DNA from 3 places in the Pseudoalteromonas sp. APM04 genome. Region 1 is predicted to be linked to each of the others. Evidence: predicted binding sites of a transcription regulator. Region 1 holds the regulator's gene; each other region holds the start of a gene.
What was found. Region 1 encodes LexA, which represses DNA repair genes until DNA is damaged. Its sites were predicted from a motif close to TACTGTATNNNNATACAGTA; they were not measured.

Region 1 (10,543 bases):
ATAATACATCTGTTACTTTCTGATTGTTAATAACAACAATAAAGAATAGAGATGCAATTCAACTCCCCTAAATCAATTGGTATTTTACTTGGTACGCTTTACGGCATATTTATGCGGCTGTTTGTAGAGCTGCTTGATACTTATAATTTAAGTAGCCTTGTATCCATTTCATTTATGTTTTTAGTGCCCGTTGCAATTGGTTATATTCGTATTCATTTTGAATTTAAAAGCTCAAATACATTAACTAAAAGGCAAATGGTGACTATTGCTTGGCAGCCAATTTTTGTTTTTTTACTTGTAAGCGTTATTACACTGCTTGAAGGCAGTATTTGTGTGGCAATGGCTTTGCCTGCCTTTATGCTCTTTGCAAGTATGGGTGGTTTATTGGCAGGCTTTATTAAAAATCGCAAAACAAAAAACGCTAATAGGCCTTTACTTTCAATCGCTTTGCTTCCTGTATTGCTCTCACCTATTGAGGTAAATTATTTACACTTATCAAAAACGTACGAAGTCACCAACTCTATAATTATTGAAGCGCCTATAAATCGTGTATGGCAGCAGCTTGCAAATGTAAGCACCATAGAGCCACAAGAATTGCCATTTTCGCTTACCCAATTAATAGGTGTACCTAAACCCTTAGAGGCAAATATGAATGCTACTGGTGTTGGTGCAATTAGAACCAGTAAATGGAAAAAAGGGGTTATATTTAAAGAAGTTATTACTGATTGGCAGCCAAATAAACAGATGCTTTATAGGTTTGACATAGACCCTGATGCTATTCCCGATGATGCACTCGATAAACATGTAAAACTAGGCGGCGAATACTTTTCACCTCTTTACGGTGGATATGAGTTAAGTGAAGATAAAAGCGGCAATACCATTTTAACTTTAAAAACGACCGTGCAAGATAATACAAATTTTGGTGTTTATTCGCGAATATGGGGTGAGGTAATTTTTCAAGACTTCCATTATTCACTTTTAACATTAATGAAAAGCAGAGCAGAAAAGCCACTTGTCGCAGCTACTTCCTATTATTAACTTAAACCGCTATGGTATTAAAAAACTATTATAAGAGTACTTTATGAAATTATTAACGGCAGCAACGTTATTACTTGCTTCATCAGCCGCTATTGCGCGCCCTGCGCCTTTGGTATCTATACCAACACACGATGCGTTTTTTAATAATATAGCTGCGCATTGTGGTAAGGCGTTTGAGGGCAAAGTAAGTGTAGATAATGCAAAAGGCCCAAGCTCATTTGATAATAAAAAGTTAGTTATGCATGTACGTAAATGTACTGATAGCGAGCTACAAGTGCCATTTCATGTGGGTGATGATGCATCGCGTACGTGGATCATTACTAAAACGGGCAGTGGTTTGAGCTTAAAGCATGATCATCGCCATAAAGATGGCACTGACGACGCTTCTACTATGTATGGCGGTCATACACTTGATGCGGGTTTTGCACAAATGCAGTCTTTCCCGGCCGATCAATACTCTAAAGAATTATTTGTAGCACAAGGTATTGCGCAGTCGGCAGGTAATACATGGCAAATGTATATTTATCCTGAGGTATTTACGTATCGGTTAATTCGCCAAGGGCGCGAGTTTAAGGTGGACTTTGATTTAACTAAACCTATTACGCCACCCGCTGCACCATGGGGATACGAAGAGTAAGCTTATTATTCAGGCTTTTCGCATTGCAATAAAACCGTTAAAGGTGGTTGATAAGCGCGTGGTTTAGTAGGAAAACGTTCGTACTCTTGCACGCCTTCAAGCACTTTTAACATAAAAGTGTTACCACGGCATAACCTGTCTGCATGGCGCAGTAAAAACATACTTTGATTAGCAAAGTGTTTGTAATCGTCTGATTGTATTTCTATTTTATAATTGCTGTTGTCAATTTTGGTTTGATAATAATGAACTTTGTTATCAAAGTCGTATGATTTTTCTTTTTCGACGGTGTCGGCCAGTGCAGTGCCTGTATTCGAAAGGCCCACCAGTACGCAACTAATGATAAAGCGCGGTGAATATAACCCTTTCATAAAATGTATCCTTTAATTTGCGAACTTAATACCCATTAAATACTCATACAAGTTCGGTTTATGTACGTTAAGTCTAACACCCAAAAGAGATAATGTGATGTTCAAACAAATAAAACAGCTTTTTACAGCATTCGATGATCCAGCGCCAAGTATAGAGCCACACGATTTAAAAACGGCTGTAGCAGCGTTGCTAATTGAAGTGATGCGTGCAGATACCAAGCTCGACCATGATGAACAACACACCCTGACTGTAACCTTAAAAAAGTATTTTAATTTAACAGATTCTGAGGTTGAAGAACTCACTACCAATGCAGCAAGTAGTTTAGATGGTGCAATTGATTACTTTCAGTTTTCAAAGCAGATTAATGAGCATTGCAGTGCGGCAGAGCGAATAGAGATAATAGAATTGCTGTGGCGTTTAGCCTACGCAGACGGTGAAATAGACCCACAAGAAGAGTACGTAATACGTAAAATAGCGGGTCTATTATATGTAACGCATGTTGATTTTATCGCCGCAAAAATAGCGGCGACAAAGCAAAAGTAAAGCGTATAAGGTTACTTTAATTTGCTTGCAACACTGACTAATTGATGAGCAAGCGAAGATACTTTATCAGCTATTTCTGGGTCGCTAATTTGGCCATTGTCATCAAAAACAGAAAACGCAGACGGTACAGCAAGTTGGTCGGCAAGTACTAACGAACCAATGCCGCTTAAAATATCACGTACGTGGTTTAAACCGCGTAAACCTCCTAATCCACCCGGTGAAGTAGCAAATAAGGCCACAACTTTATTACGAAACGCCGGTACTGCACCTTGCTCAGTGCGTGAAGCCCAGTCTATAGCGTTTTTTAACGGCGCAGTGATAGACCCGTTATACTCTGGGCTTGCCAGTAAAATACCATCTGCAGAGCGAAGTTTGTCTTTTAAACGTTGTGCATCAGCGGGTGTACCTTGTGCTTCAATATCTTCGTTAAATAGTGGAATATCTAACTCGTTTAACTGAATAACTTCTACTTCAGCACCTGTTTGCAGAGCAAAACGTGCTGCTTCATTAATAAGTTTTTGATTAAAGCTTTCTTTACGTAAGCTGCCCGCAAGCGCGATAATTTTTGGTGCTGACATGAGTTTGGCCTTTTTATGTTTTAAGTTACATACCTAATGTAGCAAACTTTTACTTGTAGAAAACCCAAATAAACGCAACACTTATGTGCATATATGCACACAAGTTAAAGGCAGAGCGCATGGCAATTAAATTTGATGACTGGCAAGACGTAAAAGTGGCCTTTGAAGTGGCGCGGCTTGGCACACTTACAGCTGCAGCAGAGGCACTTAATGTGCACCACAGCACTGTGTTAAGACGAATTAACAGCCTTGAAAAAAACCTAGATACCCGCTTGTTTCATCGCCATGCTCGTGGTTACAAGGTAACTGAAATTGGCGCTAAATTATTTGCGACAGCGCAAACTATAGATACCTCGCTCGAACAGCTACATAACGATATTGCCGCTGCCGACAGTACTTTACGCGGAAGTTTATTACTTACTACGGTGAGTGGGTTTATTGATGTTATGGGTGATGTATGTGAGCAATTTCAGGCATTACACCCACAAGTGCAGCTTGAAGTTATTTTGGAGCAAAAACGCTTGCGGCTCGATCACGGGCAAGCACATATTGCGCTTCGTGCAGGCCCTAAACCTGATGAGGGTGACTACATTGCTCAGCACTTAGCAAAGCTTACATCGGGTTTATATGCTAACAAACGCTACATTACAAGGCATGGCATGCCTAAATCACTAGGTGATTTATTGCAGCATAATTTTGTATCAGGAGTGGCGGGATATAATGCGCGCGTACCTTATTTTGCTTGGGCAGACGAAAACATTCCTGCATCGCAAATCAAATTACGTGTATCAGAAACTGCCGAGGCCACGCGCGCGATTATTAAAGGCTTAGGCATTGGTGGTTTACAACATGATGTAGCAGCGCAATATAGCGATTTGGTCCCTGTGCTACATAGTGAATTAAATTGGCCCACAGATGTGTGGTTAGTGACCCACCATTTAGTGCATCGCACCGCGAAAGTACAAGCTTTTGCAGGCTTATTAAAGGCGCATTTTAATAAACTTGCTAAGTAAAAAAATTGAAGGGCTCCCGATCGAGTTATTTTTTGGCAATTAGCATTTAAACAGTTTTACAATGAAAAGGCGTACAACAACAAGTTGTACGCCTTTTTAGTTTTTAAATTACTGTGCTTTACAACTTACGTTTTTAAGCTCAATAGTGAGATCTTTTTTAGGGTAATACAGCACGCATTGCTCGCCAATAATTTGCAAAACAAACTTTTCTGACTTGATATTATGCGCGCCCATAATGGGCATACCATTGGGATCTTTACTTGTACCATGGCTTAGTAAAAGCTCACTGCGTTTGGTAAAAACGGTGTCGGCCAGTGTAACAAGCGTACCGTCTTTAGCTTTTATTATTGCCTGTTGCAGCACAGTTATAACGCCTGGGTTAACTTCTGTTAATAGCGCAGGCTTTGCAACGGCATTACTCATACTATTACACCCTCCTATACTTATTAATACAGTGAGTACCGCCAGTAACTTTACCATTATTGCTCCTTAGACAACGTAGGCCATGTAAGGTCCATGTTACCGCGGGTAAGATCATTTGGTGCGTTTAAAGGCTGCAGTTTTTCGCCCGTTGCAGCAAAGCTTGGTACATCTACTTTACTATTAGCGACTGTTGTTGTAATTGGGCATGCGCCGTTATTATCTATATGAAAAAGTGCTGTAGATAGTAACCTTTCGTTGCTATCACCAAGTTGATTATCAAAGTCATCACTAACAACACACCCTTGTACATCGGCATTAAATTGTGGTGTTGGTGTTGGGGTAAAGCCTGCGGCATATTCGCCAAAGCCTTTACTGTTAACGCCACTAAATTGAATGGTGTAGTAGGTTGTTCCACAGTTGTGTGTAGGCGTAAATCCGTATGGTTTACCACAGGTTGTGTCGCCAATAAGTACCACCTCTGCATCTATTCCTTTTAAGCCATTAATAAATGCTTCAGAGGCTGAACAGGTACCTGATGTACTTAGTACATACACTTTAGATAAGTTTAAATCAGGTAATTTATCGCCAGTACTAAAAAACGTTGAGTAATCTATTTCTTCGTCAATAAACGGAAATGGAGAATCGACAGGCTGTTTATCATTTTGTTGTGTTTGATAGTAAAAGCGGTTTTGTACATTGGCACTTCCTGCCACCATATAAGCTAGCTGCGCAGACAGCGCTAATAAACCACCGCCGTTGTATCTAAAATCAATAACGAGTTCGTCTACGTTATCGGTTCTAAATTTATTTACTGCATCAATTAGGCCCTCTTGGGCAATACCTATATGACTATTAAACTGCATATAACCAACGCGCGTGTTATTGCTTGTTACAATCGTTTTTACATTTTGAACAGGCGTTTGCTCAATGTTACCCGCTGTGACGTTAAATGTTTTTTCCGTGCCGTCGTTACTGCGAACAACAATTGTATGTGAATCACCGTTGGTTGGGCTAAATAAGCCTTCGTTTAAAGTATCAATCCCTGCTTGGGTATTGGTATTAATGCTTACGCCATCAACTTCAAGTACGGTATCGCCTCGTTGAAAGCCAATTTGGCTAGCTGGTGAGTCATCTTCAAGGTAAGCAACACGTAAAATTCTATCGGCTGAATCACCAATAAATGCCCAGTTAATACCATAACCAGAGGTAACGCCCGATTGTGCTTCTTGGAAGTAATCTTCAGAGGGTTCTGAAAAATGAAAGTTATCTTTTTTAGCGCCTGAATCGGTTAGCTCTTCGGTTTTTAGTTGAGCAAAATAGTCAGCGACGGTATCGAACGATTCAGGGTCGTTATCGGCTATTTCGTCATACCACAGGTATGTTTCGTCGCTCCATGAGCGAAGCCATAGTTTTTCGTATAAGGCTGAACCAGCTTGGTCAGGGTAAGGCTCATTATTATTAAACGGGTCGTTACCTGTACGTGGGTTTTCGCAAAAGTTTTTGAGTTCGTCTGAAGGTTCAAATACACCGGCAGTCCATGTCGGTGTGCTACTTGTAGGTGGCGTGACAGGCGCTGGTGTAGTGTTGCTACCTCCGCCTCCACCACAACCTGTTAAAGCAAAAACTGAGAGCGCGCTAATAATTGCAAGCGATAGAGTGTTGTTTTTAAACATATTCGGTACTTCCTGTAAATAAGTTGTTTAAAATACTACAACACCTGATTATTTATTCAACGTTTTGCTTTTTCTTTATGTAAATAATTGTGTCATTTTTTATTGGTAAAGCAGTATTTTAAGTTCGCTTATTAGCGGGAATATCATTACATTTTTTGTATAGTGCTTTTTAGTGCTAGATCTTGCTTTTGCCACGCATTAAAAAGTTTTTGTTGTTGTTTTGAAATTTTTAAACCATAGGTTTTTTGCATGTAAGCATAGGCGTCGGCAATTTTTTTACGGGCATAAAATGGTGGCTCAACAACACGTTGCTTAAAGTTTACTTTTACATCGCATTGGCCGTATTGAGTCGCGGCTCCACCTAGCATGCCAAAACGATAATTAGAGCGGTCAGCATTTATTTCGCCAATTGCGGGGGCTAAGTTATTTATATCAGCTTCCATTTTTCGAAATTTTTCGCTGACTTTACGGCAGTTTTTCCGCCCACCATTTTGCCAACATTGTAGTTGATGCCCAAACTCCCATGCCGATACAATATGCTCCCATTCAATACGTAAAGCGCGCTGGTTTACTTTGCCTGAGCGGGTAAATGTATTACGAGGTACATAGCCACAACCCGTTGGATCTGGCACTAGTTTTTTACCTTGTTTTTTAATATCACAACCGCAATACAGGCTTTTTGCATTGTGCGGTAGCGTTTTTATTAAGTGCTTTTTAGCAGTAGAGAAGCGAGTAAAGTCTTTACTTGATACCGAAAAACAGACACAGCAAGCCAGTAAGGCCAAAATCAATCGGGTCATATCCATCACATACGTGAACTACAGGAGCCCCTAGTTTACTGGCTCAACAGGCAAACATAAACTTATTTAAATCTGCGTTTAATCCTTATGTTTTGCAATAGCAGTAAAAAGCCAGTTAAACAAAAAAGCACACTGGTTGCAGCAAAGCTAATTAATAGAGGATTGTTAAAGTTTTCACGTTCATCGTAATCCATAATATGCAGCATCCAAAAAAAATCGAAAATTCGCCACAGTGTGCTGCGCACAGTAATCACTTTGCCCGTATCTGATGACAAATAGAGTGTGGTACTAAATGTATCGTTAAATTGTACTTTCCATACATCTTTTTTATAACCGCTTTCTCTTGGTCCTAAACCTATTAAAGTGGTACTTACTGGTTGAGCATCAATAAGTAAATGCGCGTGTGCATTAGCAATTATTTGCTGTTTATTGGGGGCTTTAAATGGTTGCCCAGTAATACCATTAAAACTTTGAGGGTTGCCTTCACTGGTTACAGTTATAAGTGGGGTAGATAAAAAATGCGCAAAGGTTATCTTAGTCGGATTAGTTACTTGCGAAACAATATTATCAATTGATGCGACGTAATCGCTGCTTTTAAAGGGGTTAGCTAGGGTGCGTGTTGCTAGGTGTTTACCATGTACTTTTTCAAGCGGAATAGCGCTCATAACCAAACCGCCAAGCAACCAAGCTAATATTTGTATTCCTAATAAATAGCCCAACCATTTATGAAGTTTACGTGCTGGTTTAAAAACTTTTTTCATGTGTGTTTATCTTATTATTTTTACGAGACATTTTACGCGATGGTTGAGCAAGGTGAGTGCGACAAAATGTCGCACTAGTGCATTAAAATAGCGTTTCAGCACAATAGCGCCAATTGTAAGCAGCAATAGCACTCTAAAATAAGAGTATTACTATATAAAACGTCTATTTATAGGGTGTTGATTTGGTATAAAGGTAAAACTGCGTTAAAGTTTGCATGGTAACCATTAGAGGATAAATACGAGACAATGTCGGAAATTCAATTTTTAAATGTAGATCTAGAGCTTGAGTCAAAACAAGATATTAGTGTGCTGGTGGCCGACCTAAAAAAAGTCGCAACGATTTTACATTATGACAAAGACGAATACCGTCAATTAGCACGTATTGAGGTAGCTGGCGATGTAAAATCACCAGACAAAGCAATAAACCATATATGTGAGCTTATTGAGTCATGTTCACGCAATGCATTAAAGCAATGGTTGAGCTGCTCACGTAGAACGTTTGATATAGGGTTTGAGTCAGGCACGTCGCCAAAGTGTTTTAATCAAGCTTTACATGCAGATACACTACTGCGTATATCTGCTATTGGCGCGGGTATGGAAATAACAATTTACCCTCTCGAAAAATAACTTACGTCTTTCGCTCAACAACGGCTGCGGTCATTTTTGATACGCAGCACAGCTCGTTGCGGCTGTTTGTGATTTTTATTTCCCAAACAGAGCTTCGTTTTCCAATATGAAATGCGCGTGCTGTTGCCGTTAATGCACCATTGCGAGAAGCCTTTAAATGGCTTGCACTTATTTCTTGCCCAACACAGTAAAACTTTGTGAAATCAACCACAAAATTAGCAGCATAGCTAGCTACGGTTTCGGCGAGTACAACGTTTGCGCCGCCATGAACCATACCAATAGGGTTATGGTGTGCAGGGATTGCAGGCATAGTTGCTACTAAGTAATCGTCGCCTATCTCTGTTATTTCGATTCCCATGGTTTTCATTAGTGTCCCTTGGCCATTAATGCCTTCGTCCAATTGTTTACACAATGCTAATGTAATGGGTTGATGCCAAATACTCATATAGATTCCTTTAAATTTAATGTAGCAAGTTACTATTTTTATAGGCTATTTTAGAAAGCCCCTAAAATGTACACGTAAGGAAGTAATTTGGCTATTTGAACGGATAATTTAAATTTGCGATTTTTATTTAACTGTATATACTCACAGTTAAATGTACTGTATGGAAAACCAGTTGTATGCGCCCATTAACTAAACGCCAAGCTCAAATACTCGAATTAATTAAAGTGTTTATTAAAGACACTGGTATGCCGCCTACACGTGCCGAAATAGCACAAACGTTAGGGTTTAAAAGTGCAAATGCCGCTGAGGAACATTTAAAAGCCCTTGCCAAAAAAGGGGTGATTAAAATGAAACCTGGCGCAAGCCGTGGAATCCAACTTGTTGAAGAAGAGGAGCCAGAACAATTAGGTTTACCGCTTATTGGCCGAGTTGCGGCAGGTTCCCCTATTTTGGCGCAAGAACATGTTGAAAGCCACTGTAAAATTGACCCATTAATGTTTAAACCAGCTGCCGACTTTTTACTGCGCGTAAACGGTATGAGTATGAAAGATATAGGCATTATGGATGGCGATTTACTTGCTGTGCATAAAACACAAGTGGCTGAAAATGGTCAAGTTGTGGTTGCCCGTGTTGATGACGATGTAACCGTAAAACGCATTGAAAAGGCGGGTCGCCAGGTGTTGCTTCATGCTGAAAATGACGAGTTTGCACCAATTAAGGTCGATCTTGAAACTGAGTCGTTCAACATTGAAGGCTTGGCAGTGGGCGTTATTCGTAACGCAGACTGGATGTAGTTTTTCTTATTTTATAAAAAGCGCACTTTTTTGGTGCGCTTTTTTAATTTTTAAAATTTTGTTTGTTTTTTATTCACACTCTTTCATTTCATCCTTAGCCCTTACTACCTCTCGACTTGAGCTATTTCTCTCTACGTTCAACTAAACCAACTCTCTACTTTTTATATATTTATTGTTTGTTTTTAATACAAAAAACTTGCATGGTGGTTAAATATTAACTAATTGTTAATAAGCTGACGCTGGCAATACTCATCGCTTTTAAGTTTTGAGCACACACAATAAATTTTTGCTAGCGCAGTGAATGCCAATTTTTATAAATAAAACGGCATTAATAAAAAAATAAAAATAACGAATTGGCGTTTAAGCCGTATGCCTCTTCGCTTTGCACTAGCAACAGCATCAAAGGAGTCGTCACATGGGTAAACTTAGTTGTACCTTGTGGCTTATATTGTGTGTTTTTCCGCAGTTAGCCTTGGCAAATAGCCAATTTAATATGCGTAAAGGCGTTACAGATATAAGTGAAAATGTTTACGAATTACACATGACCATATTTTTTATATGTTGTGTGATTGGGATAATAGTGTTTGCCATTATGCTTTGGGCACTCATTCATCATCGCAAATCTAAAGGAGCGGTTCCCGCTCAATTCCACGAAAGCACCAAAGTAGAAATTCTTTGGACCGCCATTCCATTTGTTATTTTAATTGCTATGGCTGTGCCTGCTACAAAAACCTTAATCGCTATGGAAGATGCCAGTAAAGCCGACTTAACAATTAAAGTTACAGGTTCACAGTGGAAATGGCATTATGAATACATGGGAGAAGATGTAGAGTTTTACTCAA
Region 2 (10,543 bases), 1.5 Mb from region 1:
ATTTAATGTTGAAAAAGTGATTGTTGAGGAGCCTGATGCGCCATTTAATGTATTTTCAAGTAGCCGTCGTGTATTAATAAATATTGCAGATGTGTCAAAAACAGAGGTTGTTCAGCCTGGGAGCCGTGTTTTTTATCGTCAGCTCTATGCCGGTAGTGAAGACGACATAAACAGCTTTTATGACTGGTTAAAGCCACAAATGAAAGAAAACCAACAATGGTACGGTGTTAAAGATCGTCAATCACCAATTTCAAACAGTTTAAACCGAGCAGAGAGTTTTTTATTGTTAGCGGGTTTACTAGGTATTATTTTGGCTGCAGTAGCGATTGCTGTATCAGCCAAACGATACTGCGAGCGCCAATATGACCCTGTTGCGATGATGAAAACATTGGGCGGCAGTCGCTCAATGATCCGTAAAATTTACATGCTTCACTTATTGCTTGTATGTGCAATGGCTGTGAGTATAGGTTTATTGATTGGTTACGGCTTGCAAGAAATAGCCACCGGATACCTTTCAAAAAGTATGGGAAGCGAATTGCCCATGGGTGGATTTAAGCCTTGGCTTGTAGCAATTAGTACGGGTGTAATTTGCGCCGTTATGTTTTCTATTAAACCGTTATTTGATTTGTTCGATATTCCGCCGCTTAGGGTACTGCGTCGTAATTTAGGTGACAAACTAGCGGTGAGCCGCGTGCACTTGGGTATGAGTGCATTGACCGTGTTTTTGTTAATGTGGTTATTTAGTAACAATATAAAAATAACGCTAATATTATTTATAACCACACTAACTTTAATTGGCGTGTTGTTTTTAATATCTAAACTTATATTTGGCGGTGGCCGAAAACTGGGTTTAAAACCAGGTAATAGTTGGTCATTGGCTATTGCGTCGATTCAAAAGCGTGCCAATGTAAATGCAGTTCAACTTATTAGTTTTTCGCTTGCCATTAAACTGCTTCTGTTTTTAGTTGTGCTTAAAAATGACATGATTGCTGATTGGCAGTCGCAATTACCAAGCGATGCGCCCAATGCATTTTTAGTTAATATTACGCAAAACGACCTTGAACCAATCAATAACTACCTTGCTGAGAAAGACATTTTAGTGTCTGACTTCTACCCAACGATTCGAGGGCGTGTTAACGCGGTAAATGGTGAGTTGGTTGCACGGGAAGTTTCTCTTCAAGACAATGAGAAAAAAGACGAAGAAGCGCGTTCTGGTATTGGCCGTGAGCTAAACTTAACGTGGCTTAAAGATGTACCGGCTCAAAACGAGATAATTCAAGGCGAATGGTTTGGTGAAAACGCAGTGGCCGAGGCATCAGTTGAAGAGTCGATGTTAGAGCGCCTTGATGTTGAAATTGGCGACACACTTACCTTTTTAATTGGCGCGCAGTCGTTCGATGCTAAAATTACCAGCGTTCGTACAGTTAACTGGGCAACGCTCAAACCCAACTTCTTTATTATACTCAGCCCAGATGTACTTAAAGACTTTCCGGCGACTTATATTTCGTCGGTTAGGATAGAACCTGAGCAAAAGCGTGACTTTAGCCAACTGTTGCGCACCTATCCAACCATTACTGCAATCGATGTAGACAACTTTGTAAAGCAAATACAAACCACAATATCGCAAGTTTCACTCGCGATTGGTTTTGTACTTGCCATTGTTGTTTTGTGCGGTGCATTAGTACTCATTTCGCAAGTGCAAGCGAGCTTAGGTGAACGCATGCAAGAAATTGTAATTCTTAGAACATTAGGTGCTAAAAGCCGTTTAATTAAAAATGCGACCTTGTACGAGTTTTTATTATTGGGTGGGTTAGCCGGTTTAGTTGCTGCATTTTTTAGCGACTTAGCGCTTTTGATTGTGCAGCAACAAATGTTTGAACTTACGGGCAAGCTTCATCCACATATATGGATTATAGGCCCGGTTGCTGGTGGTTTATTTGTAGCCGGGTTGGGTTATTTAATGATTGCCCGTACCCTTAAACAAAACACCCAAGGGTTAGTTCGCGCTTTAGGGTAAACTAACTATTATTGCGTTAAAAATGCTCGCTATTTAAGCGAGCATTTTTGTTTTTGCTTGGTACTGGTATTTTATACAGTGCTCTGGCATTATTAGCCTAATTTACAATAAAAACAACGAGAATGTGATTTGGCCATTATTTTAGGGATCGACCCAGGATCGCGTTTGACTGGTTACGGTGTAGTTGCTCACCAAGGTGCTAAATTTACTTATTTAGGCAGTGGTTGTATAAAATTAGCCGATCATCCTTTTCCGGTACGCCTTAAAATGATTTACCAGGGCATCACTCAACTTGTTGAGCAGTTTTCGCCAGAAACGTTTGCTATAGAAAAAGTATTTATGGCTCATAATCCCGATTCTGCATTAAAACTTGGCCAAGCGCGTGGTGCTGCCATTGTGGGTGCTGCAATGGCTGATTTGCCAGTGTTTGAGTATTCGGCAAGGCAAATTAAACAAGCTGTAGTAGGCAACGGTGGTGCAGACAAAAGCCAAGTCCAGCATATGGTAAAAAATATTCTAAAATTACCAGGTACGCCTCAAGCCGATGCAGCAGATGCATTAGCAATAGCAATTTGCCATGCTCATTCAGAACAAAATTTAATTAAACTAGCGGGCAGCGCAAGCAAAACCGTTAGAGGACGCTTAAGGAAATAACAATGATAGGCCGCTTAAATGGTATTTTAGTTGAAAAACAACCCCCCGAAATTTTACTTGAAGTAAGCGGCGTGGGTTATGAAGTACAAATGCCAATGACCTGTTTTTACGACTTACCAAAAGTGGGTGAAAACACGATTGTTTATACTCATTTTGTAGTGCGTGAAGATGCGCAGTTACTGTTTGGTTTTAATAATAAAACAGAGCGCGCATTATTTAGAGAGCTTTTAAAAGCTAATGGGGTAGGGCCAAAACTCGGGCTCGCTATTTTATCGGGAATGTCGGCGCAACAGTTTGTTAGCTGTGTAAATAATGAAGATGCTACATCGCTGGTTAAATTACCGGGTGTGGGTAAAAAAACAGCTGAACGTTTAGTGCTTGAGATGAAAGACCGTCTAAAAGATTGGGGTAATGATTTATTTACACCATTTAGCGATAGCGCAGTGATAGAGCCTCACAGCGATGCATTAGTGGCTAATAATGCAGCGGATGATGCAGTTTCTGCACTTGTTGCATTAGGGTATAAATTGCCACAGGCACAAAAAGCAGTAAAATCGGTGAGTAAACCGGATATGTCTACTGAGGTTCTTATAAAAGAATCTTTAAAATCGATGTTGTGAGTAACCCATGATTGAAGCGGATCGCTTAATTGACGCGACTGAAAAAACAAATGAAGACTCGATTGACCGAGCAATTAGGCCAAAACTGTTGGCTGATTACCGAGGTCAACCGCATGTTAAGCAGCAAATGGAAATATTTATTGAAGCTGCACGCAGCCGCGATGAAGCGCTTGATCATTTATTAATATTTGGTCCGCCAGGTTTAGGAAAAACCACGCTGGCGAATATTGTAGCAAACGAATTAAACGTAAATATTAAAACCACCTCAGGACCTGTACTTGAAAAAGCAGGCGATTTAGCGGCACTTCTTACAAACCTTGAAGAAGGTGATGTACTGTTTATCGACGAGATCCACAGGTTAAGCCCACAGGTTGAAGAAATACTTTACCCTGCAATGGAAGACTATCAGCTTGACATAATGATAGGTGAAGGCCCTGCTGCACGTTCTATCAAACTGGATTTGCCGCCATTTACGTTAATAGGCGCTACAACGCGTGCAGGTTCACTCACATCGCCACTACGTGACCGTTTTGGCATAGTGCAGCGTTTGGAGTTTTATTCAGTAGAGGATTTATCGCATATAGTGGGCCGCTCAGCTCATTATCTTGATTTAGAAATGTGTGACGATGGGGCTAGTGAAATAGCTAAACGGTCACGGGGTACGCCGCGTATTGCTAATCGTTTATTGCGCCGTGTGCGAGATTATACTCAGGTTAAATCTGACGGCACTGTAAATGCAGACGTTGCCCAGCAAGCACTCGACATGATTGATGTAGATAAAAGCGGTTTTGATTATATGGATCGTAAATACTTACTAGCCATCATTGAGAAATTTATGGGTGGTCCCGTAGGGCTCGATAATTTAGCCGCTGCCATTGGTGAAGAGCGTGAAACAATAGAAGATGTTATTGAACCGTTTTTAATTCAACAAGGGTTTATTCAGCGCACACCGCGCGGACGTATTGTGTCTGACAATGCGTACCATCATTTTGGCTTGTTACCTAAAAAAGACTAATTTTAAACACCTTTCCTAAACCCTTGCTAAAAATAACCGTTAGCAAGGGCACGTCCGTTTATAACGTATTTTATCTACTAAAAGTCATTTGCTTTACCATTAACTAGCCTGAATTCTGGTTAACCAACAATTCACAGGGCGTTAAGGCGTATGTCGCTATTGTGCCTTTCATAAAATTCAACTTAGTCAGTGCTGACTATGGCTGGCTAGGTTTAGTTCTAAATTTCTGCCTCAATAAACAATATTAAATGAATCTGTATATTTTGGTCTAGGCTAAATTTCAGATAAAAAAAAGCCCGCAAATAATGCGGGCTAACAACAAGTTAAAGGAAGTAATCTGGGGGAACCATGTTTTACACTGTTAGGTTTTATCCAAATAGAGTAAAACAATGTAATACGACTTAAAATCATATTACTAAGAACAGGACATAATGAAACAGTTTCATTTAATGCGCTAGCTCGGTATGGAAGAATAATACGGAATATCTAAAAATTGTTCAAACTAGAAAATTTGTTTTTTCGGATTAAAAAAACTAATGTTTTTAGTTTTTTTGTAGTTTGTAATTTGTTTGTTAAATAATCATATATTTTATAAGTTAATGAAAAATATTGCTTAAGTATATTTTTATATGATTGTTCGGTATTAGTTTTAGTATTCTGGCAGGTAACGTTAACGTGGTTTTGCGTGTTTATGCATTGATTTTGAATAAATGCCGTGTTTTATGATGTTTATTTATATAATTACGCAGCTAAACCTGAGTTTTTACTTTGTTTGAATAAATATTTATATAACTAGGCATAAAAAATAAACAACATAGCCGATTTTTAACGTTTTTTGTTGGCTATTCATAGCAATATCGTTGTTAGTTTGAAATGGACTCGATACACTAGTTGCAACTAAATGACCTTAGTTGCGGTCATAATTGCACAAATCATTACAATTGACGTATTTTGATACTATTTAGGAGTTTAATGTGGGATCAGGGCTTAATTTTTTGGATCTAATTTTAGAAGCCAGTTTGCTTGTACAATTAGTAATGTTAGGGCTAGTTGCCATGTCGGTTATGTCGTGGGCTATTATTTTTCAACGTAAAAAAGCAATCTCTGATGCGCTTTCGAATGCTAAAAAGTTTGAGCAAAAGTTTTGGTCAGGTATTGATTTAAGTAAACTTTATAACGAAATTTCATCTCGTAGTGCTCAATCTCATGGTATTGAGGCGTTATTTACAGCAGGCTTTAAAGAATTTGCGCGTCATAAAAAAAATACATTTCAAGGCGCAAGTATAGTAATGGAAGGTACGCATCGTTCAATGCGTGTAGCGTTGTCACGTGAAATCGAAAAAATTGAAAAAAGCCTATCGTTCTTGGCAACGGTCGGTTCTATAAGTCCTTACATCGGTTTATTTGGCACTGTGTGGGGTATTATGAATGCCTTTATTGCATTGGGTGAAGTAAAACAAGCCACATTACAAATGGTTGCTCCGGGCATAGCTGAGGCTCTAATTGCTACGGCAATGGGCTTATTTGCTGCAATTCCTGCCGTAATTGCTTATAACCGTTTTTCAAACAGTGTTGAAAAGCTTGAATCTCACTACATCAACTTTATGGAAGAGTTTGCTAATATTTTACACCGTCAAGCAGCTACACAAATAGAGGCACAAGCGAATGTATCATCGTAAAAAACGCCGCCCAGTAGCAGAAATTAATGTAGTACCTTATATCGATGTAATGTTGGTGCTGCTTATTATTTTCATGGCGACTGCACCACTAATTACTCACGGTGTAAAAGTAGATTTACCAAAAATGGAAGAATCTGATTTAGTTGATACAAAAGATACACCACCAATCATTGCGTCTATTGATGCTGAGGGTAAATATTACGTCAGTGTAGGTACTGATCCAGAGGAACCAATGGAAGCACTCGATGTAGCCGCTGTGATTAAATTGCAGTTAATGAAAAATCCAGATGTACCTGTAATGATTAAAGGTTCTGGTAAAGTTTCTTATCAAGAAGTGTTATTGCTAATGGATTTTTTGAAAAACGCAGGTGTGCCGTCAGTGGGATTGATGACCGAATCCTTTGAGGGGAATTAACTGGATGAGTAGTGCATTAGTAAAATCGGTGGTATTGCATTTAGGTTTGGGCGGATTGTTGTACGCGTCAGCTAACATTCATGCACCAACCCCTAAAGTAATGGAAGTGACGTTAAACACGGCTATACCTGAACCCGACAATGCTGTTTCTGCGGTAACGGTTGACCAAAAAATGGTTGAGCAAAAAATTGCTGAGCTACAAAAAAAAGAAAAAGATAAAAAGCGTGCTGAAGATAAGCGGATACGTGATTTAGAACGCAGGGCTGCTGATGCTCGCAAACAACGTGAATCTGAGGCTCGAAACATCAAAAAGCTTGAGCGTGAACGCAAAGCTAAAGAGAAAGAAAAGGCACAAGCTGAAGCTCAAGCAAAAAGGGCGCGTGAGATAGAGCAAAAAGAGCGTGCTAAAGCTAAGCAAGCAGAAAAGCAAAAGCAAGAGGCCGAAAAGGCAGCAAAAGCCGCGGCAGATAAACGTAAGCTTGAAGAAGAAGCGCTAAAAAAAGCAGAAGCTGAACGTATTAAGCGTGAGCAAGAAGCTAAAGAGCGTGCAGCCGAAGCTGAACGTAAGCGTCAACAAGCATTACAAGAACAAATATTACAAGAACAACTTGCTAAAGAGCAGGCTGCTCGTAGTAAAATACGCCAGCAACAAGTTGCGAGTGAAGTTGACAAATACCGTGCTTTGATTATGGCGCGCATCCAACAAAACTTGTTAATTGATGAAAAAATGAAAAACCAACAATGTCGAGTGAATATCCGTCTTGGCTTTAATGGTTTAGTTACGCAAGTTAAGTCTTTAGGTGGTGATAAGCTAGTGTGTGAGGCCGCGCTCAGAGCGGTTCGTATGGCCGACACATTACCTGTGTCTAAAGACAGAGACGTGTTTGACCAGCTAAAAAATATTAACTTAACAATCAAGCCAGAATTTTAAAGGAATGATATGTTCAATAAACTAAGAGTAGCCTGTGTAGTATTGCTACTAGGGTTTCAAGGCATTGCAAATGCTGCACTTGAAATTGTAATTACCGAAGGTGTTGATGGCGCAAGGCCTATTGCTATTGTGCCATTTAAATACACCGGAATAGGTCCGATCCCACAAAAACTAAGTGATGTGATTGCAGCTGATTTAGTCCGAAGTGGTAAGTTTAAGCCGGTTGATGTTGCACAAATGCCACAACAACCAAGCGAGGACCAAGCAATTGATTATGCCTCATGGGTTAATCAAGGGATTGAGGCCGTTTTAGTTGGTCAAGTTGAACAGCAAACCGATGGCCGATACTTAGTCCGTTATGAATTAGTGGATGTAATTCGTGGTCAAATTACGGGTGGTAACACCCAAATGATGTCTAATGGGCAATTAGTAAAAAGCCAAGACCACATTTTAGAAGCCAGAGAAAGCGTTATTTCCGAAAGTGGGTTTCGCCGCTATTCACACCGTATTAGTGATGTGATTTATGAAAAACTAACAGGCGAAAAAGGTGCATTTTTAACTAAAATTGCCTATGTGATTGTGCGTGACGAAGACGATAAGCCGTATCAACTCGTTGTTGCCGATTACGATGGATTCAACGAACAAGTACTTTTGCGCTCTAAAGAGCCGTTAATGTCACCCGCGTGGTCACCAGATGGTACCAAGCTTGCTTATGTAACGTTTGAAAATCGTCAAAGCCAAATATATATCCAAGACTTATATACAGGTAAGCGAGAAGTGGTAGCCAGCTATCGTGGGATTAATGGTGCTCCGCAGTTTTCACCTGATGGTAAAGAGCTTCTATTGGTCCTTTCAAAAGATAAAACAGGTGCAACGGAAATTTATTTACTAAACCTGGCAACGCGTGAAGAAACACGCCTAACAAACCACCGTAGCATAGATACTGAACCATCTTGGTACCCAAATGGTCAAGATATAGTGTTTACCTCGGAAAGGGGTGGTAATGCTCAGATTTATAAGTTAAATTTAAAAACTGGCAGATCAAAGCGCCTAACGTTTGATGGCGATATGAATCTTGCAGGGTCAGTTACGCCTGACAGTAAAGAATTAGTGATGGTTAATCGTACGAACGGTAAGTACCATCTTGCTAAAAAAGAGCTAGCTTCTGGCGCGTTTCAAGTATTAACGCGAACTCGCTTAGATGAATCACCGAGTATAGCGCCAAATGGCTCGATGATAATATACAGCACGCTCCATAATAACAAACAGGTACTGGCGTTAGTATCGATGGACGGCCGCTTCAAAGCACGATTACCTGTGCTAGACGGACAAGTAAAGGCGCCAGCTTGGTCGCCATATTTACAGTAATGTTACTGGTTTACTCAAAATAGGAATCTACTCAATGCAACTTAATAAAATACTTAAAGGCCTGCTAATTGCTGTGCCAGTAATGACATTAGCAGCTTGTAGCTCGTCTTCAGATATCGACGAAGGTGCTGCAAACCAATCTAATCAACCTGCTGTTGAGCAAACAACTAGCAACGATACAGTTGAAGTAGCAACAATTTCGCCTGAAGAACGTGCTGAAGAACAACTTCGTCAAAAATACGAAGCACTTCGTCAAAAGCAAGTAATCTACTTTGATTTTGATAAAGCGACAATTGAAAGCAAATATGCTGATTTACTTCGCGCACATGCTGACTTTTTAGTAAAAAACCCATCGGTTAAAGTATTAATTGAAGGCCATGCAGATGAGCGTGGCACGCCAGAGTACAATATTGCACTAGGTGAAAACCGTGGTCAGTCAGTTGAAAAATACCTGCTAAGCTTAGGTGTATCAGCTAGCCAAATGTCAGTAGTGAGCTACGGTGAAGAAAAACCAATGGTTAAGTCTCGCACTGAATCAGCTTTCGCTAAAAACCGCCGTGCGGTATTAGTTTACTAAGATAAGAGATATTATGAAGCCGAAAATTATTTTGGCAGCAATGATATTGAGCGGGAGCACCCAGTTATGGGCTGCTCCCGCTCCTGTTTCAGAAGCTGCGAGTTCACAGTCAAGTATTGAGAAGCGCTTAGCGTCGTTAGAAAGTATGATGCAATCGCGTAATTTCTTGCAAGCCGAGTTACAACAGCAACTTAATTTACTTCAAGATGAAGTAAGTCAAATTCGTGGTGTGACGGAAGAGCAAAGCTATAAACTAGAAAAAGTACTTCAGCGTCAGCGTGAGCTTTATCAAGAGATTGAAAACCGTGTTAGTCAAGCGTATTCACAGCCTGCAGCAGTGCCTGCAACCGACTATGCACAGCCTAATGACTCACAAGCATATAGCAGTGATTTATCCGAGAATGAGGCTTACGAGCGTGCTGTTGCACTTATAATGAAAGATAAACGCTACGACCAGGCTATTCCAGAGTTTCAAACGTTCTTAAAAACATATCCAGAATCTGTGTATGCGTCAAACGCACACTATTGGTTAGGTCAATTATTAACAATTAAAAACGATGGAGTTAAAGCGGTTGATCACTTTAGAGTGGTTGTAAACGAATATCCAAATTCAAATAAACGCCCAGACGCCATGTTAAAATTAGGCACGCTTTTAAAAGAGCAAGGACTGACAGACGAATCGTTAAAAATACTTAACGAACTTGTTACGCAGTACCCAAGTACAACGGCTGCAAAATTAGCCACAGATCGCCTGTCTAATTAATTGAATCAGCTTGATTAGACTGCTTTTTGTCATAAGCGGTCTAAAATTGGTCAACTAGGCATAAAAACTTAAAAAAAGAGACAATTTCGGTTGCACTCATTTTATAAATAAGTATTATAAGCGCCCGCAGCAAACGAATGGTTACCCCACTCAAAATGTTGCAAAAAGAGCGGGTCATTAGCTCAGTTGGTAGAGCAGTTGACTTTTAATCAATTGGTCGATGGTTCGAATCCATCATGACCCACCATTTTAAAATGGTCTTTTATCGGCGGATTTACGTAGTATTCAAAGTTGTAAAATTAGAGCGGGTCATTAGCTCAGTTGGTAGAGCAGTTGACTTTTAATCAATTGGTCGATGGTTCGAATCCATCATGACCCACCATTTTTATAATGGTCTACAACAACTTTAATACAGCAGTTATACCAGAGCGGGTCATTAGCTCAGTTGGTAGAGCAGTTGACTTTTAATCAATTGGTCGATGGTTCGAATCCATCATGACCCAC
Region 3 (10,543 bases), 1.1 Mb from region 1:
TGTTATGTCACCCAACTGCACAAATGTAGCGGGGCTTGCCACAATAATGCCTGCATTTTTAAGTGCTATTAAGGCTAAAAATGCGCCAATGCCTGTCGCAATAGCCCGTTTTAAAACTAATGGAATGGCATTTATTATCCATTCTCTAACCTTAAATAAACTTAATAATAAAAATATACAACCCGACATAAATACTGCGCCCAACGCAGCTTCCCAGGTGTATCCCATACCTAATACAACGCCATACGTAAAGAAGGCGTTTAACCCCATGCCAGGTGCTAAAGCTAATGGGTAATTGGCCCATAACCCCATGATAAAACAACCTATTGCAGCAGCAATACAAGTAGCAACAAAAGCAGCACCTTGATCCATTCCCGCTTCTGCTAACATCGCAGGGTTCACGAATACAATGTAAACCATTGTGATAAAAGTAGTCATTCCGGCGATGCATTCTCGACGAACCGTGGACCCATTTTCGTTAATTTTAAATAAAGCTTCTAACATAATGAACTTACAACAATAAAAAGTAGCGAGATTTTATCATAAAAAGTATATTTTTCAGGACATTTTACCTTGCGATATACTAAACTATTGAAGTAGTTAACTATACCGAATGACAGCATATGATAAAAACCACACCAACAGGTTATGATTTAGAACAACAATTAGACAATATTTTGTCTTTTGTGACACAACCAGGCGATACTAATTCGTCACCTGAAAATGAAAACTCTCAACAAAGTACGCTGAATAAGGCGCTATATTATTTAAAAAATAACCAGCCTGCTTTAGCTGCAAAGTGGATGCGTTTATCGGCAATGTCAGGTGATCACCGAGGGCAATTTTATTTAGGCTTGTTTTTTGTAAAAGGCCAAGGTGTTCCACAAAGTGTATTTCATGGAGTTGCTTGGCTTAGCTTATCGAGTAGCCAGGGTCATGAGCCAGCTACAGTTGCGCTTGCTGATTTAAGAAAATATATAGAAACAAAGCGTTTTAAGGATGCCCAATGTTATGCAGCCAGTTTATATGAACAAATTCATCAATTACAATATGCCCATTTAATCCCCCCTGCCCCTTAGTAAAAGCCCGAAACTTAGCTCGTAAAAGTACTGTATACAATACAGAGCTATAATTTAAATTTATAAAAAACGTAAGCAAACCTTTTCAACCTGTATAAACAACACTCACCCAATAATATTCCAATCAAAATAAAAGCGATTAGTATCAATGATATAAACTTTAAAATTAAAATTCTTAAAAATAGACAATAAATTTGTATAAAAAAATAGCAAAAAAACACTTGCGCCATAACACTGTATAAACTACTGTATGCATGTACTGTATATAAACCCAGTGAGCGAGATGATATGTTACAGCCAATAACCGTAAGAACAGTAAAAAGCTATCAACAAGACGAACTATCTGATTGTGTTAACGTGATTCAAATTGAAGATGATATATCGGCAACGTTTGAGCTGTTAAAGGTGCTACACCAGTATAATAGTTTAAATGCTTGGACTTTATTAATCGCACCAGATCATGTTCCTAGTAAAGCTTTGCTTGATTCATGTTCAATAGACACAAGTAAACTATTAGTCATTAGGCAAAAACATTTAGTAAATTTAGAATATGTACTGCGTAGCGCACTGCATAATGGTAACTTTGCAGCGGTCATTACATGGACTGATATGTTAAACAATCAGTTATTGAGCAACTTATCGCTTAACTTAAGTAACACAAAAACAAAGTTATACTGTTTTACTAAAAATTCTGACGTACTTGATATACCTTACATACAGCAAGCTTGCTAAAATGATGTTTTAAATCTTATGTAACAATTATGAATTATTTAAATAACAACACTTGTTTTTGTGGAAACCAAAAAAATTACGAAGATTGCTGTGAACCACTGCTATTAGGTGATAAACAAGCAGAAACACCCGAGCAGTTAATGCGCTCTAGGTATACAGCTTACGTACAAAAAAATGCTAAATACGTATACCAAACATATGCAAGTGAAAAGCAAGCTGAAAACCCTGTAAATGAAATTAAAGAATTTGCGACCAGTTGTCGATTTGTAAGCTTATCTGTTATTGAAACAAACAGCGATGAAAATAAAGGGGTCGTTGAGTTTAAAGCTACCTATTTTTATCAAAACCTATATTGTGTGTTACATGAGCGCTCTCAATTTATAAAAGAGCAAAACCAGTGGCGATATCTCGATGGTATTATATTTCCAGTCGCTGATATAAAAGTTGGCAGGAATGATGATTGCCCTTGTGGCAGCGCAAAAAAATACAAAAAATGCCATAGCGCGTAATCCCCTCTTTTTAAGTGAAGTACATTATTTACTTCACTCCGTTGCTAATTAAATACTCACATTTAATGCATAGCTTCGTAAATTTATTAAACACAACTTCCTCTATAACTTTTAGGTTTAGTACTACCCCTATTAATTAAGTGGTTAATATTTAAGGAAAAAGTAGTGTTAATAACAATTCAACAGTTAAAGCCCTAAAACGATGTAAAATACTTTGAGCTAGCTCAAAAGAAAAAAGCTTGAAGGTAATCTATAGGCATAAAAAATGGGCCAATGGCCCATTTAAATAATTTGATATGCACAAACGCTAATTATTACTCGTCGTTATCAAGGTCTAGCTGTTGACGCTGTGCAGGTTTTGCCAATATTTCTAAGTAAAAAGACATCAATTCTTGCTTTTCAATATCGCTAATACAGTTGCTGATTTCAGCTACATGAACCACTTGCGCATCTTCAACCGTTTTACCAAACTTACAGTCAAATGCCCAATAATCTGCATCTTCTGGTAGAGTTTTGTTGCGCTCTCTTTTCAAATATTTTTTCACTTCATGCTTTGCAGCATCAACCATACGAGGGTATTTGATTTTCTCGTGATTTAGCGTGAATGTTTTCTTCATTACGTTCCTAATTACCTTGGTTTAATGATAACGGCATTCATGTCATACCATTTGTAGCCATTATAGCAATTGCATTTAATTTTTGGATGCTTTTTTTACATTAAATCAATTTTTAGTCAATTCGGATTTGGTGCAGTCGTAAAATTTAATCAGTGATGGGTAGTGTAACTAGACACTATTTGATGAAATCATAAATTATGCCATCGTCAAATGTAATGGTTCACGCTGATTTACGTCTGTTAGAACGTCATAAAAGCCTGCGACATCCATTTTTGGATTATCTATTTCTATTTCGTCTTTTTGTAAACGCCTGCGCACAGCAAGTTCACAATTATCTATAATGGGTAGGGGTATGTGGTTTACATCATCTCTAATCGAAAAGGGCTCAGGGTTTAAACACTGATTTAGCTTTATATCGGCCATGCCTTTATTCTCACCAACCGAAGACAAACGCTGTGCATTAAACTGCCCAATTAGCATATTAAATTCACTGGGTGCTAATGGCTGCTTTGGTCCTGCTCCTAATTGCTCTCTTAACTGCGCTTCTTGAGTTGTGTTATCTTCAATTTCACTTTTAGGTAAATGAAATTGACTAAAATCTAAAGCATCTTGTGAAAGCATTGCTAACAGCAATGAAAATTCACCACGGCGGTCTGCATGTACACTTTGGTTTAACCGAGTACTTAATTGCTGCTCTGTGATTAACAAATCATCGATTTGCATAGACTTTAGCCGATTGGAATGAGTAATGAATATTTATCGGCTTTATTTAAATTTTCTTTAGCTTTTTTCTTTACTTAAAGGCACATTTTGCTATTATCAGCGCCGTTGCATTGGAGGGGTTCCCGAGCGGCCAAAGGGATCAGACTGTAAATCTGACGGCTCAGCCTTCGCTGGTTCGAATCCAGCTCCCTCCACCACTTTTCTTACCGCTAAGTTAAGTGGGGCCAAATGTAACAAAAATAGTGTGGAGGGGTTCCCGAGCGGCCAAAGGGATCAGACTGTAAATCTGACGGCTCAGCCTTCGCTGGTTCGAATCCAGCTCCCTCCACCACTTCTTCTATATTCCTATATTCCTATATTCCTATATTCCTATTTTCCTATTTTCCTATTTTCCTATTTTCCTATATTCCTATATTCCTATATTCCTATATTCCTATATTCCTATATTCCTATATTCCTATATTCCTATATTCCTATATTCCTATATTCCTATATTCCTATATTCCTATATTCCTATATTCCTATATTCCTATATTCCTATATTCCTATATTCCTATATTCAAATTAGCTTAAAACACCCACTGTAAACTTGTTCCGTTTGCTTTTAGCCAATCTGATGCAATTTTATGATCAGGAAAAAATGCCTCTACTCTAGCCCAAAAGTCCTTACTGTGGTTTAAATACTGCAAATGAGCAAGTTCATGCACAATTACATAATCAATCATGGCATGAGGAGCCCCTATTAGGTGTAAATTAAAAGTTAGTTCTCGCCTGCTGTTGCAACTCCCCCAACGGCGTTTATATATAGCAATACTTAATTTTTGAGGCAATTCTTCTTTCATTATTTTGCAATAATAGTTGATACGCATTTCAATATACGCCGCCAACTTCTCTTCTAAATACTGTTTAATCAAACTTTCGTATTTACCATTGTAATTTTTTACTCTAGTAGAGTGTGTTACTAACAAAACATTATTGTGTTCTTGAATATCAGATAATGAGCTTTCTAAAAAACTTAATTTAACCCAGTCAGAAAATATCTTAATTTTATTATGGATAAGGGGATACTGCTTAAGATCGACTGCATTAAGCTGCTTTTTTAATTGTGCTTCAATCCAGGGTTGCTTTTCAAGTAACCAGCTATCGATTTGTTTTTGGGCAACATAATGGGGGGCATATACAGTGACAGATTGATCATGAACCTTTATAGCGACTGTTTTTCTTCGTTTACTTTTTTTTAGTTGGTAATCAAACACTGTTTTCTCTCATTGACCTAATTTTAAGTATTCAATACAAATATTTATGCGCTAACCTGATGCAACCCTATTTTGGTTATCATCTGTGTCATTCATATGATAGCAAAATGCTTCTCTATCAGTTTGACAAAATAAATATAAAAAATAATAACTTGAAAACTATACGTTAAAAAATTGAATCAAACTCATTTTTTATACCGCTCTAGTTAATTAAGTATTTATTTATATGATGAATATATTAAACTGGCTACCTAAAGACTAATTTTTGAGCCAATATGCTATCTGCATTTTTTATTACAGACCACGACCCTAGCCTAGTAGTTAACGGCGTTTACGACCCTCTTTTAGTATCTATATCTGTTTTAATAGCAATATTTGCTTCTTTTTTTACAACCCGATTGATTGATTTAGCCAAAGAAACAAAATTTCATAATTATGAACGCCTAGCAAAGTTTACTGCCGCTGCTATATTTTCAGCCGGTATTTGGAGTATGCATTTTATCGGTATGCTGGCCTTCTCGCTCTGCACAAATATTAAATACGACCCAACAATAACTATATTGTCTTTTCTTCCTGCTTTTTTTGCTTGCCTATTTGCAATTTCTATTTTAATTAACAATAAAGCGAGCTTCAAAATACTTGGTTTATGTTCTGTATTATTAGGCGCAGGCATTGGCACAATGCATTATAGCGGCATGGCCGCTATGGAGTTGGCTCCTTTATTACGCTACGACCCACTTATGTTTGTTTTATCAATATTTGTCGCAATAGCACTTTCTTTTATTGCTCTTTATAGTCGATTTAACTTAGATAAATTTTTCCCTACATTAACGCCTCTACAAAGCCGCACCATAAGCGCAATTATTTTGGGCCTTGCTGTTGCAGGAATGCACTATATGGGCATGGCAGCAACCCGTTTTGTTGCAACTTCGCCACTGCTATTCGATGATATTAACGCATCCGCCGGTCTTACATTTGTCGCAATTGCTGTTGCTACAGCAACGGTTGCTATTACAAGCGTCGTGGCGGTTATTAACGGAATGGTTCGTTATAAAATGTTGCTAGAAGAAAAGTCTGCCGATGAGTCTCGCCTGAATGCCATACTCGAAACAGCCATCGATGCCATAGTAACGATTGATCACAGAGGGCATATTTTAAGTTTTAATGCCTCAGCCACACATATTTTTGGCTGGCAAGAACATGAAGTAAAAAACAAAAATATAAAAATGTTAATGGATGAAAAGCTCGCTAAGCATCACGATGAATACCTCTCTAATGCAAAAGATGTTAACTCAAACAAGGTGCTCGGTGTAAACCGTGAAATTTTTGCAAAACACAAAGAAGGCCATCTTTTTCCTATTAGAATAGGCATTGGTGAAGTTAACCAGCCAGGACAAACCCCACTTTATGTTGGTTATATCACTGATTTAACCGAACAACGTGAATTACAACGCAGCCTTGTTGAAAAAGAGCAAAAATACCGTTCTTTAATAAACAATATGCCGGGTGCTGTATTTAGATGTAGGCTAGATGATAATTGGAGTATGTTATTCATAAGCCCAAGTATTTTAGAGTTAACAGGTTATCAATCAAATGAATTTACTGAGCATTGCTTAGAGTTTAACGACCTTATTTTAAAAACTGACCAACAGGCAGTAATAGATGCAGTAACTTCAGCAGTTAAAGAAAAGCGCCAATATTCTATCGAATATAGAATTCGTCATAGAAATGGTAAAGTTTTATGGTTATTAGACCAAGGTAGTTTTTACTTTAATAATAAAGACGAAGCTCAGTGGATAGATGGCGTGCTTATTGATATCACCGAGCGTAAAGAGTACGAAGAGAAGCTCGAAATAGCACAAACAGATCCAAATGCAAAACACATCGATTTTAAAAAAGGATTAGCGTTATGGGGATCGAAGTGTAAACAGCTGACTGAAATCACTAAATTTATTAAAGACAATGACAAACGCTTCGACACACTTATAAACGAGCCTCAGCTAAACACTCAAAATAGCTATAGTTTAATACACACTTTAAAAGGGATTGCTGGAAACCTTGGTCTTATTGCACTAATGAGACTTTTAACAAATCTAGAGCAAGCTATTAAACAAGGTGAGGACGTTGATAATATTTTACAATCAATAAAAGCTGAACTGTCTGTTATTTCTCAATTGTTAACGACAAAAGAATGTGATCAAACTGATAAACCTGAAAGTAAAAACAATGTAGTGTCAATTGATGAATTAACACAGCTGTGTGAAGCACTTTATGACTCAGCACAAAACGCTGAATTAAACGATAATGCATTGACGAACCTGCAAACGTTTTCAGGTGAACCCTTTTCAGATGACATTGCCGCAATAGCTGATGCATTTGATGAATTTGATTTTGAAAATGCGATTCTCAAATTAGACACATTGATAAACAAACTAAACGATATATGAGTATATAAATGATTTTTGCTACACACAGACCTCGGGTTTTAATTGTTGATGATGAGCCTGCGAACCTTAAGGTTATGCGAGAAATACTGGGCAATCAGTACCGACTGTCCTTTGCAAAATCGGGAGAAGCAGCCTTAACATTGCTTGAAAAAGAATTACCCAAACTCATTTTACTCGACATAATGATGCCACATATGAATGGGTTTGAAGTATGTGAACACGTTAAACGTAATCCAAAAACCGCACACATCCCCATTATTTTTGTCACAGCCCTTGGTGACGAGAGCGATGAGTATAAAGGGTTTGAATTAGGTGCGGTCGACTACATAACCAAGCCAATAAGCCCTGCTATTGTAAGAGCGCGTGTTAAAACACACCTTTCTTTGGTACAAGACGAGCAATTAAAGCAAGCACATATAGATTTAGTTCAGCGCTTGGGGCGTGCCGCAGAGTATAAAGATACCGATACGGGTGAGCACATAGTTCGTATGAGCCAGTACAGTAAAGTTCTTGCGCTAGGTATTGGCATGTCAGAAAATCAAGCAGAGCTTCTGCATCAGGCAGCGCCTATGCATGATGTTGGAAAAATAGGTATTCCCGATGCAATTTTATTAAAGCCCGGAAAGTTATCAGAGCAAGAATTTGAACACATGAAAGAGCATGCCTTAATTGGCGCAAAAATTTTAGCTAATTCATCTTCTCCATTGCTTCAACTCGCGCACACATTGGCAATAGAGCATCACGAAAAATGGGATGGAACAGGTTACCCTTACGGTTTAAAAGGCGATGAAATTTCAATCGAAGGTAGAATTGTTGCTGTTGCAGATGTATTTGATGCACTCACATCTAAACGCCCATATAAAGACGCGTGGAGTGTAGAGAAAGCAGTTGCTCATATGAAAGACCAAGCAGGTAGCCACTTTGACCCAGCTATTATTGATTTATTAGTTAATAAACTAGACGAAATACTCAATATCAAGCAAAGCAATCAAGAGCGTTAACTCTTTTTAGCACTGTGCGAGCCCTGCTCAACAGATGGGTAAAACATCTTGATATGTTCATAATCATGAGATGTTATTTCATGGCTATTACCGCTTTCATCTTTAAAATATATTGAGAACGTAACACCGTGGTCGGCTAATACTGTTTTTATGTCCATTGATTTGAAGTGCGCAAGCCACGCTATAAATTGTTCTCCAGTAGCACCAAACGCAATTCCTTTGCTGCGAACTTCACCTTCAAACAATGCTAAGCGTGTTGTGGTATTTTGGTCTTGGAGTGTTAAAGGCCCTTTGCCTGTCTCGTCCCAAAACGCAAGCTCCTCAACTACTTTAAAACCAAGTACTTTTTCATACCAAGTCACTGCATTCGAAAGATTATTTACGTTTATGTGGCAGTGATCAACCCCCGATAATAAAGGCATTGTTTTGTTGCTCATATTACTCACCAATCTCTGACTTTAACTGCTCTAAAAATGCATGCATATAATGAGTGCGTCTTTGCGCTTCAGCTTTAGCTGACGGCGTGTTCATACTCTTAGCAATATTTAAAAGTTTTATAAAAAAATGATCTAAAGTAAATTTTTTATCGTCAGGCTCTCTAGTTGTACAAAAAGGATCATCAGGGCTGTAAAGTAAGCGCCCTATAGAACCCCCTACTTTCATGCAACGGCTAACACCAATGGCACCAAGAGCATCCATTCTATCTGCATCTTGTACTATTTGCGCCTCAAGCGTTTTAATTTTAATGTTAGCACTAAAGCTATGTGCCGCTATTGCATGATGAATTTCTTCAAACAAGTTTGCGTCATAACCTAAGCCTTTTAAAAACCCAATCGCTTTATCGGCTGCCATAGTCGATGCTTTGGCTCTGTCAGGGTGATTTTTAGCCACTGCGACACAGTCGTGTAACCATGCTGCAGGCAAAACAATCGCCATATTGGCATTTTCAGCTTCACAAAGTTGTATTGCCACTCTAACCACACGTTCTATATGGGTAATATCATGAGCAACATCAGCATGTTTAAGCGATTTAATAAAGTCACGACATTGCCCAGAGAGTATTTGTAATGCGGGAGATAACGTGGTTTCTGCCAAGGTAGTTTCCAAAAATTTATTAACATATTGAATTAGTAATACTTTACCGCGCTTTATAGGCTTCATGCAAAACATTCATTGTATGTTGCCCCTGCCTTGACTAAAATACAGCGCTTATTTAATACAACCGAGAAGCCTTATGTCATCTGCCGTTTATCTCCAAGCTGGTCGCGATAAATCATTAAAAAGAAAACACCCATGGTTATTTTCAAAAGCCATTAAAAAGATCAAAGGTAAACCGGGACTGGGCGATACGGTAACTATTCACGACAGTGAAGGTAAATATTTAGCAACAGCAGCCTATAGCCCGCATTCTCAGATCCGAGCGCGTGTTTGGAGCTTTGACGAAAAAGAAATTATAGATCAACACTTTTTTGAGAGACGCTTACGCCGAGCACTTGAAGCTCGTAGCCAAGTAATTGAAGAAGGTGGATTAACTGGTTACCGATTATGTGCCGCTGAGTCTGATTACTTACCGGGTGTTACAATCGATAAGTTTGATAATGTACTTGTATGCCAACTACTAAGCGCAGGTGCAGAGCGCCACAAAGGTGAAATTGTAGGCGCACTGATGGCTATATTTCCAGGCAGCAGTATTTACGAGCGTTCAGACGTGGACGTACGAACAAAAGAAGGGTTAGAGCCAATTAAAGGGATACTCTGGGGCTCAGAGCCAACGCAGCCAGTGCTTATTGAAGAAAATGGTTTAAAGCTTGAGGTAGATATTTTAGAAGGTCATAAAACCGGATTTTACCTAGATCAACGCGATAGCCGTGCAGCACTTGAGCGTTTTTCAAAAGATAAAACTGTTCTTAACTGCTTTAGCTACACAGGGACATTCTCACTTTATGCGCTGCGTGGTGGCTGTACACATGTTACCAACGTTGACGTATCACAACCAGCACTCGATACCGCTAAACGTAATGTTGAGCATAATAAATTAGATTTAAATAAAGTCGATTTTGTTAAGCAAGATGTTTTTAAACTTTTACGCCAGTACAGAGACGAAGGTAAACAGTTCGACACCATTGTTATGGACCCACCTAAATTTGCCGACAACAAGGCACAGTTAACAGGTGCATGC

Region 2: ruvC (crossover junction endodeoxyribonuclease RuvC) is a predicted target of LexA. The motif match lies at 2,079-2,098, and genes of this name have one in related genera.
Region 3: MTP24_RS06255 (SulA-like leucine-rich domain-containing protein) is a predicted target of LexA. The motif match lies at 1,324-1,343, and genes of this name have one in related genera.

What each region holds. Positions count from the first base shown of each region.
Region 1 covers NZ_CP094441.1:167,369-177,911, forward strand. The annotation lists gene MTP24_RS00800 (hypothetical protein) at 52-1,038, shown strand; gene MTP24_RS00805 (hypothetical protein) at 1,082-1,675, shown strand; gene MTP24_RS00810 (hypothetical protein) at 1,681-2,043, opposite strand; gene MTP24_RS00815 (TerB family tellurite resistance protein) at 2,141-2,587, shown strand; gene MTP24_RS00820 (NAD(P)H-dependent oxidoreductase) at 2,599-3,165, opposite strand; gene MTP24_RS00825 (LysR family transcriptional regulator) at 3,285-4,178, shown strand; gene MTP24_RS00830 (hypothetical protein) at 4,287-4,658, opposite strand; gene MTP24_RS00835 (S41 family peptidase) at 4,658-6,274, opposite strand; gene MTP24_RS00840 (endonuclease) at 6,421-7,080, opposite strand; gene MTP24_RS00845 (hypothetical protein) at 7,137-7,835, opposite strand; gene MTP24_RS00850 (hypothetical protein) at 8,082-8,462, shown strand; gene MTP24_RS00855 (hotdog fold thioesterase) at 8,464-8,907, opposite strand; gene lexA (transcriptional repressor LexA) at 9,084-9,701, shown strand; gene coxB (cytochrome c oxidase subunit II) at 10,117-10,543, shown strand, end outside.
Region 2 covers NZ_CP094441.1:2,156,405-2,166,947, reverse strand. The annotation lists gene MTP24_RS10015 (FtsX-like permease family protein) at 1-2,017, shown strand, start outside; gene ruvC (crossover junction endodeoxyribonuclease RuvC) at 2,147-2,671, shown strand; gene ruvA (Holliday junction branch migration protein RuvA) at 2,674-3,291, shown strand; gene ruvB (Holliday junction branch migration DNA helicase RuvB) at 3,299-4,306, shown strand; gene tolQ (protein TolQ) at 5,281-5,985, shown strand; gene tolR (protein TolR) at 5,972-6,400, shown strand; gene tolA (cell envelope integrity protein TolA) at 6,405-7,331, shown strand; gene tolB (Tol-Pal system beta propeller repeat protein TolB) at 7,341-8,699, shown strand; gene pal (peptidoglycan-associated lipoprotein Pal) at 8,734-9,276, shown strand; gene ybgF (tol-pal system protein YbgF) at 9,290-10,039, shown strand; tRNA gene MTP24_RS09965 (tRNA-Lys) at 10,211-10,286, shown strand; tRNA gene MTP24_RS09960 (tRNA-Lys) at 10,346-10,421, shown strand; tRNA gene MTP24_RS09955 (tRNA-Lys) at 10,470-10,543, shown strand, end outside.
Region 3 covers NZ_CP094441.1:1,300,467-1,311,009, reverse strand. The annotation lists gene MTP24_RS06265 (NCS2 family permease) at 1-504, opposite strand, end outside; gene MTP24_RS06260 (sel1 repeat family protein) at 624-1,079, shown strand; gene MTP24_RS06255 (SulA-like leucine-rich domain-containing protein) at 1,368-1,811, shown strand; gene MTP24_RS06250 (YchJ family metal-binding protein) at 1,841-2,320, shown strand; gene MTP24_RS06245 (DUF6172 family protein) at 2,635-2,937, opposite strand; gene MTP24_RS06240 (VC2046/SO_2500 family protein) at 3,133-3,660, opposite strand; tRNA gene MTP24_RS06235 (tRNA-Tyr) at 3,773-3,857, shown strand; tRNA gene MTP24_RS06230 (tRNA-Tyr) at 3,907-3,991, shown strand; gene MTP24_RS06225 (SprT family zinc-dependent metalloprotease) at 4,230-4,916, opposite strand; gene MTP24_RS06220 (MHYT domain-containing protein) at 5,192-7,363, shown strand; gene MTP24_RS06215 (two-component system response regulator) at 7,372-8,364, shown strand; gene MTP24_RS06210 (VOC family protein) at 8,361-8,801, opposite strand; gene MTP24_RS06205 (HD domain-containing protein) at 8,803-9,459, opposite strand; gene MTP24_RS06200 (class I SAM-dependent methyltransferase) at 9,599-10,543, shown strand, end outside.